2 regions of the Streptomyces sp. NPDC098789 genome follow, and region 2 is predicted to be linked to the other one. Evidence: riboswitches for the same ligand, from Rfam matches in the RefSeq annotation. Region 2 holds a riboswitch; the other holds the start of a gene.
The links. Region 2 has a riboswitch for S-adenosylmethionine ahead of thrC (threonine synthase). Riboswitches for the same ligand answer to the same signal wherever they lie in the genome.
Positions count from the first base shown of each region.

Region 1: linked by a shared signal. The riboswitch ahead of ACIQWR_RS28865 (aminotransferase class V-fold PLP-dependent enzyme) and the one ahead of thrC (threonine synthase) in region 2 are both predicted to bind S-adenosylmethionine.

Region 1 covers NZ_JBIWAJ010000016.1:127,111-133,546, forward strand. The annotation lists gene ACIQWR_RS28855 (cytochrome bc complex cytochrome b subunit) at 1-97, shown strand, start outside; gene trpD (anthranilate phosphoribosyltransferase) at 244-1,308, shown strand; SAM riboswitch class IV at 1,425-1,541, shown strand; gene ACIQWR_RS28865 (aminotransferase class V-fold PLP-dependent enzyme) at 1,767-3,170, shown strand; gene ACIQWR_RS28870 (Lrp/AsnC ligand binding domain-containing protein) at 3,842-4,123, opposite strand; gene ACIQWR_RS28875 (rhomboid family intramembrane serine protease) at 4,120-4,842, opposite strand; gene ACIQWR_RS28880 (hypothetical protein) at 5,016-5,255, shown strand; gene ACIQWR_RS28885 (NYN domain-containing protein) at 5,300-6,436, shown strand, end outside.
Region 2 covers NZ_JBIWAJ010000013.1:111,917-118,352, reverse strand. The annotation lists gene groL (chaperonin GroEL) at 1-1,339, opposite strand, end outside; gene ACIQWR_RS25205 (cold-shock protein) at 1,690-1,896, opposite strand; gene ACIQWR_RS25200 (ubiquitin-like small modifier protein 1) at 2,313-2,588, opposite strand; gene thrC (threonine synthase) at 2,622-3,932, opposite strand; SAM riboswitch class I at 3,950-4,101, opposite strand; gene ACIQWR_RS25190 (glucosyl-3-phosphoglycerate synthase) at 4,339-5,289, shown strand; gene ACIQWR_RS25185 (trehalose-6-phosphate synthase) at 5,336-6,436, shown strand, end outside.

The DNA.
Region 1 (6,436 bases), on a different contig from region 2:
GAAGCTGAGCAAGGGCTTCTACGGCGAGAACAACCAGATCCCGAAGCCCACGGCTGAGGAGTACAAGGAGATCCAGAGCGGCCACGGCCACCACTGACTCCGCATGACGGACTGATTCCGGTCAGTCTTCGCGTCGCCACGGCAAGAGCCCCGTCCAGTCACTGGACGGGGCTCTTTGCCGTCCGCTCCGGCTGGATAGGCTGGGGCCTCACCCATCGACTGTGGACCCATCAGGAGCGGACCATGAACGTTGTGACCCCGGCAGGCGGCGACAGCGTGGCGGCCCGTACCTGGCCGGGCGTACTGGACGCCCTGCTGGACGGCCGCGACCTCGGCGCGGACGACACGGCGTGGGCGATGGACCGGATCATGAGCGGCGAGGCCACCGACGCCCAGATCGCGGGCTTCGTGGTCGCCCTGCGGGCCAAGGGCGAGACCGTCGCGGAGATCAGCGGCCTCGTGCGGACCATGTACGAACACGCCAACCTGATCGAGGTACCCGGCCGCACGGTCGACATCGTCGGCACCGGTGGCGACGGCGCCAAGACGGTCAACATCTCGACGATGTCCGCGATCGTGGTCGCCGGTACGGGCGCCAAGGTGGTCAAGCACGGCAACCGCGCCGCGTCCTCCTCCAGCGGCGCCTCGGACGTCCTGGAGAAGTTGGGCGTCAACCTCGAACTGACCCCCGCGCGGGTGGCCGAGGTGGCCGAGGAGGCGGGCATCACCTTCTGCTTCGCCGTCAAGTTCCACCCGGCGCTGCGCCACGCGGCCTCCGCCCGCAAGGAACTGGGCATCCGCACCACCTTCAACGCGCTGGGCCCGCTGACCAACCCCGCGCGGGTACGGGCCCAGGCGACCGGTGTCGCCGACGCCCGGCTGGCCCCCATCGTCGCGGGCGTGCTCGCCGAGCGGGGCTCCTCGGCGCTGGTCTTCCGCGGCGACGACGGCTTCGACGAACTGACCACGACGGCGACCTCCCGGGTGTGGTGGGTGCGCGACGGCGCGGTCACCGAGCTGGGCTTCGACCCGCGCGACATCGGCATCCCGCTGGTGGACGTCTCCGCGCTGCGGGGCGCGGACCCGGCGTTCAACGCGGACGTGGCCCGCCGCCTGCTGGCGGGGGAGACCGGGCCGGTGCGCGACGCCGTCCTGCTGAACTCCGCGGCCGCCCTGGTGGCCCTGGACCCGGGCAGCGGCACGCTGGAGGAGCAGCTGGCGGCGGGTGTGGCCCGCGCGGCGCAGTCGATCGACTCGGGCGCCGCCCAGGCCGTCCTGGAGCGGTGGGTGAAGGCGAGCAACGCCTGAACGGCCGCGCGCCCGCCCGCACGGCTCCCGTCGAGCGGCGATTTTCCGCCAAGCCCCGGTCCCGACATGCGGACCGGGGCTTGTGCGTGGCGGATCTTGTGGCAGGATGCTGACCAGGTCACGAGTGACAGCGTTTAGGCCCCGGCTTGCTGTCCGGCAACCCTCCTTCCGTGGCGGGGTGCCCCGGGTGATGACCAGGCCGTAGGCAGCGAGGCTTACGGCAAGCGCGGATCCCTCGACACCAGGGGTCCTGGTCTCTCGAGGAGCTTTTTCCGTGAGCAAGCGAATGCGATAGGGCGACTCGCCCCTTCTTCACCCCCGGAAACAGGGTCCTGTCCGCGTACCCCCAGGTACCGCCGGCGCCACCCCTTCCTCCCGGGGCCTTTCCGTACCCCGCCGCACCCGGCCGCGTACGGCCCCTTGAAGCCATTCACCCCTGCCTGCCGGGAGATTCCGCCATGTCCGCTTCCCTGAACACCGCCGCTGCCGCTGCCACCGCCACCGCGACCGCCGACGCCGCCTGCGACGCCGCTTGTGTCGAGCCGCTCCAGGTGCTCGGCCGGGACGTCACCGTGCCGCTCGTCACCGGCGGCGAGGTCACCTACGCGGCCCTGGACTACGCGGCCAGCGCGCCGGCCCTGCAGCGGGTCTGGGACGACGTGGCCGCCTACGCCCCGTACTACGGCAGCGTGCACCGCGGGGCCGGATACCTCTCGCAGCTCTCCACCGACCTCTTCGAGCAGAGCCGGGCCACGGTCGCCGAGTTCCTCGACTGCCGCCCCACCGACCAGGTCGTCTTCACCCGGTCCACCACCGACTCGCTGAACCTCCTCGGCCAGGTGCTCCCGGCCGACTGCCAGGTCTTCGTCTTCGAGACCGAGCACCACGCCTCGCTGCTGCCCTGGCGCGACGCGCAGGTCACCTACCTCAACGCCCCGCGCACCCCGGGCCAGGCCGTCGCCACGCTGGAGCGCGCGCTGGCCGACCGCGAGCCCTACGGTCCGGCGCTGGTCTGCGTGACCGGGGCGTCCAACGTCACCGGTGAGCTGTGGCCCGTCAAGGAGCTGGCCGCCGCGGCGCACGCCCACGGCGCGCGGATCGTCCTGGACGCCGCCCAGCTCGCCCCGCACCACCCCGTGTCCGTCCAGGAGCTGGACGTCGACTGGGTCGCCTTCTCCGGGCACAAGCTGTACGCGCCCTTCGGCTCGGGCGTGCTCGCCGGGCGGGCCGACTGGCTCCAGGAGGCCGAGCCGTACCTCGCGGGCGGCGGTGCCTCGCGCAAGGTGGCGCGGCGCGAGGACGGCGGCGTGGACGTCGAGTGGCACACCACCGCGGCCCGCCACGAGGCCGGTTCGCCGAACGTCATCGGCGTCTACTCCATCGCCTCCGCCTGCCGTGCGCTGACCGAGGCCGGCTTCGACAGCCTGGTGGCCCGGGAGCAGCACCTGATCGCCAAGGTCCGCGAGGGCCTGGCCGAGGTCCCGGCGGTGCGGATCCTGTCGCTCTTCGGCGACGACGCCCCGCGGGTCGGCGTCATCTCCTTCGTGGTGGACGGGTGGAACAGCTCGCACTTCGCCGCCGCGCTGTCGGCCGAGTACGGCATCGGGGTCCGTGACGGGCTCTTCTGCGCCCACCCGCTGGTGCGGACGCTGCTGGGCAGTGCGCCGCAGGAGCCGGGCGAGTGCGGGGCGCCGGAGGCGGAGCCGGGCGAGCGCTCGCTGAACGCGATCCGGGTCAGCTTCGGTGCGGGTACGCCCGACGAGCACGTGGAGCGGTTCGTGGGGGCCGTGCGGGAGCTGGTGGCCCAGGGTGCGCAGTGGACGTACCGGACGGAAGAGGGCCGCTGCGTCCCGGCCGTCTGACGGTCCGCCTCAAACGCCGGCGGGGCTGGGGTGTGCACCCCTGACCGGGGGTGGGGTGGGCGGGGCGGGGGCGGGGCGGGGGGGGGGGCGGGGGGGGGGGGGGGGGGCGGGGGGGGGGGGGGGGGGGGGGCGGGGGGGGGGGTGGGGGGGGGGGGGGGGGGGGTGTGGGGGGTGGGGGGGGTGGGGGGGGGGGGGCGGCGGGGGTGGGGGGGGGGCCCCCCCCGGGGGGGGGGGGGGGGGGGGGCCCCCGGGGGGGGGGGGGGGGGGGGGGGGGCCCGCGTCCGGGCCGGTGGCACGCACGAGTGTCTCCTCGGCTCGCGGCAGCGGCCCGGTCGGACAGTGCGTCCGGCGGTGACCGCTCGTCCTTGCGGGGACACTCCTGCGTGCCCCCGTCCCGGCCGCGCCCCGCGCGGTGGCCGCGCGTCAGGGTGGTGGGGTCGTGACGGGGTGGGGTGTCCCCGCAGGACGAGCGGTCACCACCGGACGCAGACTCCGACCGGGCCGCAGCCGCGAGCCGAGGAGACACCCCACCCCGCCGCGGCACCGCCACCCTGACCCACCCCGACCCCGGTCAAGGGTGGACATCCTCAGCCCCGCCGGCGATTGAGGCGGTCCGACCGGGCCGAGCCCGCGAGCCGAGGAGACGCCCCCCCCCGGCTCACCGCTAGGTGTTACGCGTCGAGGCCGATCGCGAACGCCGCTTCCAGGTCGTGCTGGGAGTACGTGCGGAACGCCACGTGGGTGTCCGTCGCCTCCACGCCCGGGATCTTGCTGATGCGGCCCGGGATGATGTCCGCCAGGTTCTCGTGGCGCGGCACCCGGACGAGGGCGATCAGGTCGTAGGTCCCCGTGACGGAGTAGACCTCGCTGACGTTGTCCAGCGCGGCGATCGACTCGGCGATCTCGGGGATGCGGTCCACGCTGGTCTTGATGAGCACGATCGCGGTGATCACGGCTGGCTGTCTCCCTCGGTGGCCGTCGCTGGTCGCCTCACTCTAGTCGTACGCCGATATCGCACCCACGCGTAGAGGAACCCGAGCGAGAAGCCCACCACGTGGGCCAGGTAGGCCACCCCGGGCCCGCTCCCCGCGCGCTGCGCCGCCAGCCACTGGAGGCCGAACCAGAACATCAGCACGATCCAGGCGGGGAAGCGCAGCGGGACGAAGAAGAGGAACGGGAAGAGACTGGTGACCCGGGCCTTGGGGAAGAGGCACAGGAAGGCCCCCAGGACGGCCGAGATGGCCCCGGAGGCGCCGACCAGGGTCTGGTCGGAGGAGGTGTTGGCCGCCGCGTACGCGGCCAGGGCGAGGTAGCCGGTGGTCGTGTAGAAGACGAGGAAGTGCAGGCGCCCCATGCGTTCCTCGGTCATCGTGCCGAAGACGTACAGGAAGAGGCAGTTGCCCAGCAGGTGCAGCCAGCCACCGTGGACGAAGAGCGCGGTCAGCGGGGTGAGGGCCGCGCGCAGGGTGCCGGTGAAGAGTTCGTCCGGTACGACGCCCCAGCGGCGGAAGTACGCCGTCCCGGTCGCCACCAGGTCCTCGCCGGTGCCGTAGACCGGGTTCATCCCCGAGGCGGGGGACAGGATGAAGACGACCGCGCAGGCCGCGATCAGCGCGTACGTCACCACCGGGCCGCGGGTGACCTCGCGGACGGCCGGCCACCTTGCGCTCATGGGACAGAGCATGGCGTAAGAGGAGGGATCGGGACGGCTCGCCCCGCCGCGTCTCGCATGGAGGACTGCACCCCACGCGAGGGGGACGTCAGGCCGTAGGGTTACGAACCACGGTCCCGCCGAGAGGCGCGGACCGCTTTAATTGAAAGAGCGACGAAGGAGTGAGCGGCCTGATGACGGTTCCCCTGCCGACGGAGACGACCCGGTGGCGCTGCACGCTGTGCGGCAACCTCACGCGGTTCGACGTGACCCGTTCGTCGAAGGTCGTGGAGTACGTCCACCTGGACCTCGCCGGGGAGCCCAAGGTCGAGGAACGCGAGGTGGTCAATGAGACCATCGAGTCGGTCCGCTGCCGCTGGTGCAACGCGGTGGACCAGATCGAACTCGTGGACCGGCCGGGTACGGACTCCTGAGGGAGCCGGTGCCCGCGGTCGAGAAGTAACGGTAGGGGTGACGGATTGTGGAGCCAGCAAGCGGCGCTGAGCCGGCCGACGCGGCCGGCGACGCCGCGGAGGTGCTCGACCGCCCGCTGCCCGAAGGCGTGCGGCGCCGGGTGGTCGCGCTGGTCTCGGACGCCTTCGGCGGGTTGACGGTCGCCGACCTTCCGGGCCAGTTGCGCCAGTACGCCCGGTTCACCCCCACGCGGCGGGCGAAGTTCGCGGGCAACGCGATGGCGGCGGCCGTGGAGACGGACGCCGTCTTCCGCGGCCGGGTCGCCGAGAAGCTGCGCGAGGCCCAGCCGGAGCTGTCGGCCGCGCTGGAGTCCGGCGCGCCGCCGGCGGCCGCGGACCCGCTGGACGTGGCGGCCGCCGCGTACGTCCTGCGGCCCGCGGGTTGGGTCAAGCTCGTGGCCGCGGCCGGCGAGGAGGCGCAGCGCGCCGACGCCGAGCGGGTCGGCGAGGAGACCCAGCGCGAGCTGGAGCGGCTGCGTGAGGAGCTGGCGCAGCTGCGCGAGCAGCAGCGCACCGGCGGCGAGCAGGTGCGCACCGAGCTGGAGGCCTCCCGCAAGGAAGCGGAATCGCTTCAGCGCAAGCTGCGCAGCGCCCTCAACGACGTCAAGCGCGGTGAGGCGGCCCTGCGCAAGGTGATCGCCGAGATCGACGGGATCCGCAGCGAGACCGGCGCCCGGGTGGTGGCGGCCGAGAGCGAGTCCCGGCGGCTCAAGTCCCGGCTGGCGGAGGTGGAGTCGGCGCTGGAGACCTCGCGCCGGGCCACCCGCGAGGGCCGCAGCATCGAGGACATGCGGCTGCGGCTGCTGCTCGACACGGTGCTCGACGCGGCCCAGGGGCTGCGCCGGGAGCTGGCGCTGCCGCCGGTCTCGACGCGTCCGGCGGACACGGTGGAGGCGGTGGAGCCGGGCCGGATGACCCCCAAGGACATCGCGGCGCGGGCGCTGTCGGAGACGGATCCGGCGCTGCTGGACCAGCTGCTGGCGCTGCCCCAGGCCCATCTGGTGGTGGACGGCTACAACGTCACCAAGACCGGCTATCCGACGATGCCGTTGGAGAAGCAGCGGCTGCGGCTGCTGGGCGGGCTGTCGATGTTGGCCGCCCAGAGCGGCGCCGAGATGACGTGCGTCTTCGACGGGGCCGAG
Region 2 (6,436 bases):
GGGCCTCCAGCGCGAGCTTCACGGCGTTGGCGCCGGTCGCCTCGTCGCCCGTGAGCTCCAGCTTCTCGAAGACCGCGGAGGCCTGGAGGAGTGCGACGCCGCCACCGGCGACGATGCCCTCTTCGACGGCCGCCTTGGCGTTGCGGACGGCGTCCTCGATGCGGTGCTTGCGCTCCTTGAGCTCAACCTCCGTCGCGGCGCCGGCCTTGATGACGGCCACGCCGCCGGCCAGCTTCGCGAGGCGCTCCTGGAGCTTCTCGCGGTCGTAGTCCGAGTCGGAGTTCTCGATCTCGGCGCGGATCTGGTTGACGCGACCCTGGACCTGGTCGCTGTCGCCGGAGCCGTCGACGATCGTGGTCTCGTCCTTGGTGATGACGACCTTGCGGGCACGGCCGAGCAGGTCGAGGCCCGCGTTCTCCAGCTTGAGGCCGACCTCCTCGGAGATGACCGTGCCGCCCGTGAGGATGGCGATGTCACCGAGCATGGCCTTGCGACGGTCACCGAAGCCCGGGGCCTTGACGGCGACAGACTTGAAGGTGCCGCGGATCTTGTTGACGACCAGGGTCGACAGGGCCTCGCCCTCGACGTCCTCGGCGATGATCAGCAGCGGCTTGCCGGACTGCATGACCTTCTCGAGGAGCGGCAGCAGGTCCTTGACCGAGCCGATCTTCGAGTTGACGATCAGGATGTACGGGTCGTCGAGGGACGACTCCATGCGCTCCATGTCGGTGGCGAAGTACGCCGAGATGTAGCCCTTGTCGAAGCGCATGCCCTCGGTGAGCTCAAGCTCCAGGCCGAAGGTCTGCGACTCCTCGACCGTGATGACGCCTTCCTTGCCGACCTTGTCCATGGCCTCGGCGATGAGCTCGCCGATCTGGGTGTCAGCGGCGGAGATGGAGGCCGTAGAAGCGATCTGCTCCTTGGTCTCGACGTCCTTGGCCTGGGCCAGCAGGGCGGCGGAGACGGCCTCGACGGCCTTCTCGATACCACGCTTGAGGGCCATCGGGTTCGCACCGGCGGCTACGTTGCGCAGGCCCTCGCGGACGAGCGCCTGGGCCAGCACGGTGGCCGTGGTCGTACCGTCGCCGGCGACGTCGTCCGTCTTCTTGGCGACTTCCTTGACCAGCTCGGCGCCGATCTTCTCGTACGGGTCCTCGAGCTCGATCTCCTTGGCGATGGAGACACCATCGTTGGTGATCGTGGGGGCGCCCCACTTCTTCTCAAGGACGACGTTGCGACCCTTGGGGCCAAGGGTGACCTTGACGGCGTCGGCGAGCTGGTTCATGCCTCGCTCGAGACCGCGCCGGGCCTCCTCGTTGAACGCAATGATCTTGGCCATCTGAAGTGGTCCTCCCGGACAGCGGTGGATTGCTCCGGACCGCGCCCGCGCCCGCGACGGACGGCCTGCGGGTCCGACGGTTCCTTCCCGCCGACCCGCTGGGCCTCACCGACCCGGTCCTCGTTTTGGTAGCACTCTCACCAGGAGAGTGCTAACGCCAATGATTAGCACTCGGCACCCCCGAGTGCAAGCGGCTTCGAGGAACACCCGGTGAACGCCCGGGCCCCGCACGCCCTCCCGCGTGCACCGCGGGCGGGCGCGGCGGCCCGCCGGGAACGCACGCGGGGCCCGCATCCGTGTCTCAGGATGCGGGCCCCGCGCGTTCGTGTGTCGGTGGTCGATCGCTCCGGCTAGCCGACTGCGAGCTTGACCATGTCCGCCTGCGGACCCTTCTGGCCCTGCGAGATCTCGAACTCGACCCGCTGACCTTCTTCAAGGGTGCGGTACCCGTCCATCTGGATGGCGCTGTAGTGGACGAACACATCCGCACCACCGTCGACCGCGATGAAGCCGTAGCCCTTCTCCGCGTTGAACCACTTGACGGTGCCCTGAGCCATGCCTAACTCCCCTATTACTGGCCCTTGCGCAGGACCGCACTTCGCGGACCCGGGTCAGAACTTGCGCCGGAACGCCTCGACCGGGGCTGAATGTATCTGCACCGCTGCTGTCTGCAACAGGTCATTCCCACGAGAATTCTGGACACGCCATTACATTGAAATAGGGTGAAAATTAGGAATCTTCCAGGGCAACTCGGGCCGGACAAACCACGCCAACGACCCATAGCGCGCACGCATGTTGACTCAATGTCAACCCTTCCGCGACCCGTTCATATGCGGCGGGCAAGAACAGCGGTGGGGACTTCCCCAACTCTACCGCGCCCAATCAAGCAGAATTGCCCCCTCCGTTTCCTACCGGAGGGGGCAATTCAGGTTTTGGCCCACGAGGCCGGGTGTCCGGACCTCGCCGGGGTGGGTCAGCCGCCCGCGACCGCGGGGATGATCGAGACGCCCACGCCGTCGGGCGTCGGCGTCTGCAGCCCGCTCTCGAAGCGCACGTCGTCGTCGTTGACGTAGACGTTCACGAAGCGGCGCAGCTTGCCCTGGTCGTCGAGGACGCGGGCGGAGATGCCCGGGTGGCTCTGCTCCAGGGAGTCGATGACCTCGCTGAGGGTCGCGCCCTCGGCGGCGACCTCGGCCTGGCCGCCCGTGTAGGTGCGCAGGATGGTGGGGATGCGGACGTTGACGCTCATGGCGCTACTGCCTTTCCGGGGTTCGAGGAGTGATCAGACCAGGCCGGCGGCGCGGAACGCGTCCAGGCTCGGGCGGATGGTGGCGGTCTGGCCGCTGTCGGCGGCCACCGCCTCCAGGGTCTTCAGGCCGTCACCGGTGTTCAGGATCACGGTCGTCAGCGCCGGGTCCAGCTGCCCGTTCTCGATGAGCTTCTTCGTCACGCCGACGGTCACGCCGCCCGCGGTCTCGGCGAAGATGCCCTCGGTCTGGGCCAGGATCTTGATGGCCTCGACGACCTGGGTGTCGTTGACGTCCTCGACGTAACCGCCGGTGCGGCGGGCGATGTCCAGGACGTACGGGCCGTCGGCCGGGTTGCCGATCGCGAGCGACTTGGCGATGGTGTCCGGCTTCTGCGGGCGGACCACGTCGTGACCGGCCTTGAAGGCGGTCGAGACGGGCGAGCAGCCCTCGGCCTGGGCGCCGAAGATCTTGTAGGGCTTGTCCTCGACCAGGCCGAGCTTGATCAGCTCCTGCAGACCCTTGTCGATCTTCGTCAGCTGCGAGCCGGACGCGATCGGGATGACGATCTGGTCGGGCAGCTGCCAGCCGAGCTGCTCGCAGATCTCGTAGGCCAGGGTCTTGGAGCCCTCGCCGTAGTACGGGCGCAGGTTGACGTTGACGAAGCCCCAACCCTCGCCGAGCGGGTCGCCGATCAGTTCCGAGCAGAAGCGGTTGACGTCGTCGTAGTTGCCCTCGATGCCGACCAGGTCACCGCCGTACACGCCGGCCATGACGACCTTGCCCTGCTCCAGGTCGTGCGGGATGAAGACGCAGGAGCGCAGTCCGGCGCGGGCGGCGGCGGCGCCGACGGCCCCGGCCAGGTTGCCCGTGGAGGAGCAGGAGAGCGTGGTGAAGCCGAAGGCGCGGGCGGCCTCGACGGCGATCGCGACGACCCGGTCCTTGAAGGAGTGCGTCGGGTTGCCGGAGTCGTCCTTGACGTAGAGCTTGCCGGTGACGCCCAGCTCCTTGGCCAGGTTCTCGGCGTCCACGAGCTTGGTGAAGCCCGGGTTCAGGTTCGGCTTCGAGGCCACGTCGGCGGGGACGGGCAGCAGCGGGGCGTAGCGCCAGATGTTGTTCGGGCCGGCTTCGATCGCGGCGCGCAGCGCCTCGGGGTCACCGGTCGGAAGCTCGTAGGCGACTTCGAGCGGGCCGAAACACTCGGCACAGGCGAAAATGGGACCCAGCTCGAACCGGGTGGCGCATTCGCGGCAGGAAAGCCCGACGGCGGGTCCGAGATCAACGGTGGTCGCGGCAGAGGTGGCGACAGGGGTGACAACAGAGGTGACGGCAGTCTGTGCAGACATGACGGCGAGGCCCTTTCTCCTCATCTTCCCCGTGGCGCACTTCGCCACGAGACGGATTTGGCACCTTCCCTAGTCGGGGACCTCGCTGACTTTGCAAAAAATCGCGAGACCGACTGGAGGGTTGCCGGGGCTTCAACGGGCCGTATCCCTCTGCCCCTCTGGATGAGCGGTATGGCGCGAACGCGCCTTGGCGGCGCACCCGTGCGTTTGTACGGAAGGACCCCCGACATGCGATGGTCCTCCGCGTTGTTCAAGACTGTAACCGAAGGCATGGATGGTTGAGACAGCCGTCCGAACCGCGAGATGGATCACATTTCGGCCATATCGATGGCCGACCATGAGGTGACCACGACCCCATCGCGACCCCATCGCGACTCAATCACGACTCAATCAGGGAGTACTGAAGGTGCTGGAAGAGGTGGAGCGCTGGCTGGCCGACCGCTCCTGGTCCGCCACCGACCGACCGCTGGAGCAGCTCCTTTCGGCCAAGCGGGCCTCGGGGACCACCGTCAGCGTCGTGTTGCCCGCGCTCAACGAGGAGGCGACGGTCGGCGCGATCGTCGAGGTCATCCGCCGCGACCTGATGGACGCCCTCCCCGTCCCCCTCGTGGACGAGCTCGTCGTCATCGACTCCGGCTCCGACGACCGCACCTCGCAGGTCGCCGCGAAGGCCGGCGCCCGCGTGGTGCACCGCGACGACATCCTGCCGCGGGTCCCGGCGGTGCCCGGCAAGGGCGAGGTGCTGTGGCGCTCGCTGCTGGTGACCAGCGGGGACGTCGTCTGCTTCGTCGACGCCGACCTGCGCGACTTCTCCGCCACCTTCGTCTCCGGGATCGTCGGCCCGCTGCTGACCGAACCGGACGTGCAGTTCGTCAAGGCGATGTACGACCGCCCGCTCGGCGACGCGCCCGGCCAGGGCGGCCGGGTCACCGAGCTGGTGGCCCGCCCGCTGCTGAACCTGCACTGGCCGCAGCTGGCCGGATTCGTCCAGCCGCTGGGCGGCGAGTACGCGGTGCGCCGCTCGCTGCTGGAGCGGCTGCCCTTCCCCGTCGGCTACGGCGTGGAGCTCGGCCTGCTGGTGGACGCGCTGCACACGGCCGGTCTGGACGCGCTCGCGCAGGTCGACGTCGGCGTCCGGCTGCACCGCCACCAGGACGGGCGGGCGCTGGGCCGAATGGCCGCCGCGATCTACCGGACCGCGCAGCTGCGGCTCTCGCGCGGGCACCTCGTACGGCCCGAGCTGACCCAGTTCGAGCGCGGCCCGGACGGCTTCGAGCCGCACACCTACCCGGTGGACACGGTGGAGCGGCCGCCGATGCGGGGCGTCGAGGAGTACGCCCACCGGCGCGTGGCATGACGGCACTCACAGTTTGAGCGCGGGCCCGCCGGGCTAGGTTGCCCGCATGGCCTCTCAGGTACTCGTCGCCGCCAACCGCGGTCCGCTCTCGTACGCCCTCGACGCCGACGGGGGCCTCAGCGCCCGGCGCGGCGGGGGCGGTCTCGTCTCCGGCCTCTCCGCCGCCCTCGCCCGCCAACCGGACGCGCTGTGGATCTGCGCGGCGCTCTCGGAGGCGGACCGCGAGGCCGTGCGCCGCGGGGTCGCCGAGCCGGGCGTGCGGATGCTGGACATCGACCCCGAGGTCTACGACGACGCCTACAACGCCATCGCCAATTCGGTGCTCTGGTTCACCCACCACCACCTGTACGACGTCCCGCGCGAGCCGGTCTTCGACGCGGCGTTCCACCAGGCCTGGGAGTCGTACGTCGCCTACAACCGGACCTTCGCCGAGGCGCTGGCCGAGGAGGCGGAGCAGGGCGCGCGGGTCCTCGTCCAGGACTACCACCTGGCCCTGGTGCCCGGGATGCTGCGGGTGCTGCGGCCGGACCTGCTGATCGCGCACTTCACGCACACGCCCTGGGCGTCCCACGACTACCTGCGGATCCTGCCCTCCTACGTCCGCGAGGAGCTGGCCTGGGGGATGCTCGGGGCGGACATGGTGGGCTTCCACACCGGGGAGTGGGCGCGGGCGTTCCTGGACGCGATGGACCTGGACGACGCGTACGGGACGGCGTCGCCGGGCGGCCCGGACGGCACGGAGATCGTGCACCGGCGGTACACGGTGTGGCCGCGGCGGACCACCTCGGTGCGGGTCTTCCCGCTGGGCGTGGACGGCGACGAGCTGCGGGCGCTGGCCCACCGGCCCGAGGTGAACGACAAGCTGGCCGCGCTGCGGACGGAGGTCGCCGGGCGCAAGGCGATCGTCCGGGTGGACCGCACGGAGCTGTCGAAGAACATCCTGCGCGGGCTGCTGGCCTACCGGGAGCTGCTGGTCACCCGGCCCGAGTGGCACGGCCGCGTGGTGCACCTGGCGTCGGCCTACCCCTCGCGGCAGGACCTGGCCGTCTACCGCGCGTACACGGAGTCGGTGCGGGAGCTGGCCGCGGAGATCAACGCGGAGTTCGGCGCGCCGGACTGGCAGCCGGTGCTGGTCTCGGTCGAGGAC